DNA from 3 places in the Paraglaciecola sp. 2405UD69-4 genome. Region 2 is predicted to be linked to each of the others. Evidence: predicted binding sites of a transcription regulator. Region 2 holds the regulator's gene; each other region holds the start of a gene.
The links. Region 2 encodes sigma-54, which starts transcription at its own class of promoters, with help from an activator protein. Its sites were predicted from a motif close to GTTGGCACGNNNNTNGNNT; they were not measured.
Positions count from the first base shown of each region.

Region 1: ACMUMK_RS03595 (DUF1328 domain-containing protein) is a predicted target of sigma-54. The motif match lies at 1,355-1,373, and genes of this name have one in related genera.
Region 3: glnA (glutamate--ammonia ligase) is a predicted target of sigma-54. The motif match lies at 1,094-1,112, and genes of this name have one in related genera.

Region 1 is NZ_JBLIXM010000001.1:805,167-807,446, reverse strand. It holds gene ACMUMK_RS03605 (phospholipase A) at 1-738, opposite strand, end outside; gene ACMUMK_RS03600 (hypothetical protein) at 891-1,082, opposite strand; gene ACMUMK_RS03595 (DUF1328 domain-containing protein) at 1,130-1,306, opposite strand; gene ACMUMK_RS03590 (TonB-dependent receptor) at 1,627-2,280, opposite strand, start outside.
Region 2 is NZ_JBLIXM010000003.1:152,118-154,397, reverse strand. It holds gene lptB (LPS export ABC transporter ATP-binding protein) at 1-313, shown strand, start outside; gene ACMUMK_RS12870 (RNA polymerase factor sigma-54) at 369-1,871, shown strand; gene hpf (ribosome hibernation promoting factor) at 1,897-2,184, shown strand; gene ptsN (PTS IIA-like nitrogen regulatory protein PtsN) at 2,217-2,280, shown strand, end outside.
Region 3 is NZ_JBLIXM010000001.1:1,154,401-1,156,680, forward strand. It holds gene typA (translational GTPase TypA) at 1-765, opposite strand, end outside; gene glnA (glutamate--ammonia ligase) at 1,189-2,280, shown strand, end outside.

The DNA of each region.
Region 1 (2,280 bases), on a different contig from region 2:
GTTGGTCTTTCCCCAAGTTGTTCCAAAGCCTAATTCAATATTGCCTAGGTAGCGTGTGATATCTGGGTTGTCATCGCCTGTGGCACTAGTAGGCGTTTCTTTTTCATCTTCAGGAATTCGGTACCAAGTTTTAATGTAATAAAAAGATGTGTCATCACTGAATAAGGCTGAAGCAAAAAGTCGGTTCCAGCTTCGAGATAACACGTTTGTCTGGCCATTAGATTGGTGATTAATACCGGCTTGAATATTATTAAACTTAAACCCAAGGATGGATAACTCATTCTGCCAAGAGTAATACACCTCTGGTTCATAATTTGTTTCTCTAAATGGTTTGGATACTTCTGAGTTATAAACCTGCCAAAAGGACTTTAATGTAAATCCCATATACAGACCAGATGTGGTGCCCTTCTCTATATATAAAGGCAGCTTCATACTCACCTGATACTTAGCTTCAAAGTTATCAACATTTGAGCTATCTAATCCATCGACAGTTACAGCATTTGGGTTGGTGGCATAGGTAAAAGGTAGAAAATAATTACGCCTATGCTGGGATATGGAAAAGGGGTTAGCAATCGCCTCTTTCACCGAATCGCTTTTTACATCGAGTATAGATTCGGTATTTGCTATTACTTCTTTTTCCGTTTCAATCATTTGAGAATTAACATCTTGCGCATATGTCTGAATAGACACAAAACCGCCAATGATAAGACTATAAAATTTAAGTATATTTTTATTCATGCTTTTTAATCCACTCTTTAACCATGTATGTTTTGTTGGAGCACTTTATGTGTAAAAGAGAGCGTCACACTGAATTTTCAGACCCAAATGACTATTAACCATTACCCATAAAAAAAGGGCGTAACGCCCTTTTTATTTACGAATAACCTTGATTAACAATCAGTGTCTTCAGCTTTTACGCCTTCTTTTAGCTCTTCACATGTATCTTCAACAGCGTTACCTGCATCCGTTACTGCGTTATCAATTTTTTCACCAGCATCTTCTGCCTCTCCATCACATGATGACAAAGCAAATACAGCTGTTAATGCTAATAATGTTGTAGTAATAGTTTTTAAATTTTTCATGATTTTCTCCGTTAAATTAAAATAATAAATCTGTGTTTTTCTCTAAACTAAATTTTTGGTTTACGTCCACGTAATGCATTAAAAATCAATGACAACACCAAAAGTACAACAAAGATAAAGAATAATATTTTGGCGATACCTGTCGCCGCTCCTGCAATGCCACCAAAACCGAATACTGCGGCGATAATTGCAATAATAAAAAAAGTTAGCGCCCAACCTAACATAATGACTCCCTTTTAAATATGTGAAGAATGTGTGGTTCAGTTATCTATATGCGACATCTGTTCCAACTCCAAAAATCAAAATAAGTCGTTGTTTTAATTGAATAAAAAATAAAATAGCGCCAACTATTAGAATTTAATTAGGTAAGTTAAATGTAAAACTTACACTAGAGGTGAGAAATAATTTCGTGAAAATCTGTACACAGCTAATAGGTGGTAGGCTCAAACACAAAAAGCCACACATTTCTTAGGGGAGATACGAAAAGTGGGCCTCATACAGCCCACTTTTTTTAAACATTTACGCCTTATTGAAACAGCTAGGCTTAAAACTCATAACTCACAGACAAACGAATGTCTCTGCCTGCTTCATATGGGCCAATGACAGAAGCAAATACCTCACTGTAATCTCCCACACTTGAATGGTCTAAATAAAGCTTATCAAATAGGTTAGTCACAGCTAGGTTTACAGCAAAACTCTCTGTGATATTCCACTCACCATAAATATCAACAGTGGTATAAGATGGTTTGTTGAGTCTATACAAGGCATCAGTCCAGCCCAAATCAACAGCCTGATGCATAGTGTCGATATTAATCTCATCTACCTTAGTAATATTAATGCCAACACTTGCATTATCATTGACTTCATAGTCTAGCCCAAGTATCCAGGTATTGCCGCGACTGTTTCCTAAACCAACAAACTCATAGCCATTGATATCAATACTTGGATAATCCACATTGTAGATCCCTTCACGGGGTGCCAATTCAGTATCAGCACTGGAGAAACCAAAGAACAAATCAACATTTTCCCAAGTATAGGCAAGGTCAAATTCGATACCTGTAGACTCTAAATCACCAATATTGTTATAAACTGAATTACCTTCATATCCACTAAACAAAACATCATAGATAGTAGATTGGTATAGGCTGAATCGCGCATTCAAATTGGTATGCTTGTATTCAATGGATGCCTCAAGGTT
Region 2 (2,280 bases):
ATCAGGTGGCGAAAGACGCCGAGTAGAAATAGCAAGAGCACTAGCAGCAGATCCTGATTTTATACTTTTAGATGAACCTTTTGCAGGGGTTGATCCTATATCAGTTAACGATATTAAAGTCATAATTCAACATTTACGAGACCGTGGTTTAGGTGTTTTAATAACAGACCACAATGTACGGGAAACCTTGGATGTATGCGAAAAAGCTTACATTGTTAGTCACGGTGAATTAATTGCGTCGGGTACGGCGGAAGATGTTTTAAGTGATCAACGTGTAAGAGATGTATACCTAGGTGAACAATTCAGGCTATAGTTAGCACATACGTTAACTCGGCTGATAAACACATTACATTAAATATAAGAAGTGAATGAAACCCTCTTTACAGTTAAAATTTAGCCAACAGCTCACAATGACACCTCAGTTGCAGCAAGCTATCAAGCTGTTGCAGTTGTCTACTTTGGATTTGCAAACTGAAATTCAAGAAGCCCTTGATTCAAATCCATTACTTGAAGTTGAAGAGCAACACGACAATGCCAGTGGCGATAAAGCACTTGAAACCAACCACTCTGCTGACTCAGCAGAGAAATTAAGCGAGCAACAAGAAGTCAACGTTGACAGCGTAGAAGCTGGCGATGCTCTGCAAAATAATGATATCCCTGAAGATTTACCTTTAGACAGCACTTGGGACGAATACCTAAGTGCATCATCTGCCCCAGCTCCAACATCATCCTCATCGAGTTCAGGCTCAGCCAGTGATGATGAACCTGTGTTTCAAGGGGAAACCACAGACAATATTCAAGACCACCTGCTGTGGCAAATGCGCCTCACTCACTTCAGTGAAACAGATGTCGCCATAGCAATGGCCATCATTGACTCTATTGACGAAGCTGGTTATTTAACGATAAGTACAGAAGAAGTGCTAGCCAGCATGGACGATGAAGAAATAGAGTTGGATGAAGTTGAAGTCGTGTTAAAGCGTATTCAGATGTTTGATCCAATTGGCTCAGGTGCGAGAAGCGCACAAGAGTGTTTACTTATTCAACTAAACCAATTTTCTCCTGATACACCTTGGTTAGAAGAAGCCAAGATGTTGATCACCGACTATTGTGATCTCATTGGTAGTAAAGATTATCGAACCTTAATGCGCAAAACCCGCATGAAAGAAGACGAATTACGTGAAGCAATGCGCTTACTACAAACTCTCAACCCAAGACCAGGAACAGCCATAGTTACTGGTGAATCTGAATACGTAATTCCAGATGTATCGGTTGCCAAAAAGAACGGCCGATGGACAGTAGAGCTCAACCCAGACAGCTTACCAAAACTTAATGTAAATCAGCAATATGCGGCCATGAGCAAGAGTGTAAAAAGCTCAACTGACAGTCAGTTTATTCGCTCGCATCTCCAAGAAGCTAAATGGTTTATAAAAAGTGTTGAAAGTCGTAACGACACCCTACTTAAAGTCTCTAATTGCATAGTTCAGCAGCAAATGGGGTTTTTCGAGCATGGTCCAGAAATGATGAAACCTATGGTGTTAAATGATGTTGCCGAAATGGTCGACATGCATGAATCCACCATTTCACGAGTTACTACTCAAAAGTATATGCACACACCACGTGGTATCTTTGAGCTTAAATATTTCTTCTCAAGCCACGTTGCCACAGAAACAGGTGGCGAATGTTCTTCTACGGCTATACGCGCTTTAATTAAGAAGCTAGTCGCAGCAGAAATGCCCAGTAAACCACTAAGTGATAGTAAAATTGCTCAATTGTTGGCCGACCAAGGCATAATGGTCGCGCGGCGGACAATAGCAAAATATCGGGAGTCCTTAATGATACCCCCGTCAAATCAACGTAAGAGCCTACTATAGGCGCATTAAAGAAGGAAAAGGCGATATGCAAATTAACCTTACCGGTCATCATGTAGATATTACAGATTCTTTGAAGAACTACGTCGACACCAAATTCACTAAGTTGGAACGGCATTTCGATCATATCAATAACGTACACGTCATTTTAAATGTAGAAAAGCTAACCCAAAAAGCAGAGGCAACTTTGCACCTCAGTGGTACTGAAGTATTCGCAACATCAGAACATTCTGATATGTATGCTGCGATAGATGGATTAATAGATAAGCTCGATAGACAGGTGTTAAAGTACAAGGAAAAGCTACAACGCCACTAACTTAAATTCCTTACAACAATTAGAATATGCCAATGGAAATTAAAGATATCCTTCACCCTGACTGCACCTTGTGTGCAGTTCAGGGAGCAAGTAAAA
Region 3 (2,280 bases), on a different contig from region 2:
ACCGTTACGAGTTTTACCATCAGCACCAACAACTGTTACTTGTTGGTTAGGTTTAACAGAACCACGTGTGATTCGGCCTATGCCGATAACACCTACATAAGAGTTGTAATCAAGTTGAGATATTTGCATTTGGAATGTGCCATCTGCATCAGCGTCTGGCGCACTTACGTGCTTAACAATTGTCTCAAACAAAGGAGTCATATCTTCACTTGGCGTGTCAACGTCTGTTGTTGCCCAACCATTTAATGCAGAGGCATAAACAACTTCAAAATCTAGCTGGTCGTCTGTAGCACCTAAGTTGTCAAACAAATCAAATACTTGATCCATTACCCAATCAGGGCGCGCGCCAGGCTTGTCTATTTTGTTAATAACAACAATTGGTTTTAAACCTTGAGCAAATGCCTTTTGTGTCACAAAACGTGTTTGTGGCATAGGGCCTTCTTGTGCATCAACTAATAATAGAACTGAATCAGCCATAGACATTACACGTTCTACTTCACCACCGAAGTCGGCGTGTCCAGGAGTATCTACGATGTTGATACGGTAGTCGTTCCATTTAATTGCTGTGTTTTTAGCAAGAATGGTAATACCACGTTCTTTTTCAATATCGTTCGAATCCATTACTCGCTCTTCAGCTTCACCACGATTCTCTAGGGTTCCTGATTGTTGTAACAACTTATCAACTAGTGTGGTTTTGCCGTGGTCGACGTGGGCAATAATGGCTATGTTCCTCAAGTTTTGTATAGAGGTATCTGATGCGCTCATTGTCTTTTCTCTGTTGGGGCCAAGTATGCGTCGTATGACTAAACATTAAAGTGCAATACACGGCTAAAATTAACTGAAATTTAATGGGCGCGGATTGTACAGTTTTATCCGACATTAAGCGAACATCAAATGCATATTGGGATAAATAAAAATAGATTGTGCATTTAAGTAACTTAGCATTAACAAATTTAGCTGATTTTGATGTCGTAAAATACCCAATGCTTTGTTTTGGTGCGTCTTGGCACTTAGTTGGGGCGCTAGTTATAACTTACTAAGCATTAAATTTAACAATAAAACCTAAATATTAGGCATTCCAAAATGTCCAGTATATGGCATGATGATGGTTTTAGAGAGCAACACAATTGTTTGTTTGGATTTTAGTCTTAATAAGCAAATATTGTATTTTTAATCTGGAGGACATTCATGTCAGCACAAAAGGTTTTTGACCTAATAAAAGAAAGCGAAGCTAAATTTATTGATTTACGTTTCACAGATACCAAAGGTAAAGAGCAACATGTTGCTATCCCTACCCACCAAGTGAACGATGAGTTCTTTGAAGAAGGTAAAATGTTTGATGGCTCGTCAATTGCGGGTTGGAAAGGCATAAATGAGTCTGACATGGTATTGATGCCTGATGCAGAAACAGCTGTTCTTGACCCTTTTGCTGAAGAGACGCAAATTAACATTCGTTGCGATATTTTAGAGCCAAGCACAATGCTAGGTTACGACCGTGACCCTCGTTCAGTTGCTCATCGCGCTGAAGCTTACATGCAATCAACGGGTATTGGTGATACAGCTTACTTTGGTCCTGAGCCAGAGTTTTTCTTGTTTGACGATGTACGTTTCCACACTGACATGGCTGGCTCTTTCTACAAGATAGATGCTGCTGAAGCTAAGTGGAATTCAGGCGCTGAGTTTGAAGAAGGCAACATGGGTCATCGTCCAGGTGTTAAAGGCGGATACTTCCCAGTTCCTCCAGTCGATTCTTCAAATGATACACGTGCAGCTATGTGTATGGTTATGGAAGAAATGGGCTTAACAGTAGAAGCACATCACCATGAAGTTGCTACTGCTGGACAAAATGAAATCGCTTGCCTTTTCAATACTTTAGTTAAAAAAGCTGATGAAGTTCAAATCTATAAGTATGTAGTTCATAACGTTGCTCACGCTTATGGTCAAACTGCTACCTTTATGCCTAAGCCTCTAGTTGGCGACAATGGTTCTGGTATGCATGTTCACCAATCTATTGCCAAAGATGGTAAAAATATCTTTGCTGGTGATAAGTACGCAGGTATGTCTGAAGAAGCTTTATTCTACATTGGCGGTATCATTAAGCATGCTAAAGCAATCAATGCTTTCACTAACGCTTCTACTAACTCTTACAAGCGTTTAGTACCTGGCTTCGAAGCGCCTGTTATGCTGGCTTACTCAGCTCGTAACCGTTCTGCTTCTATCCGTATTCCGTTTGTAACAAGCGATAGAGCTCGTCGTATTGAAGTTCGTTTCCCTGACCCG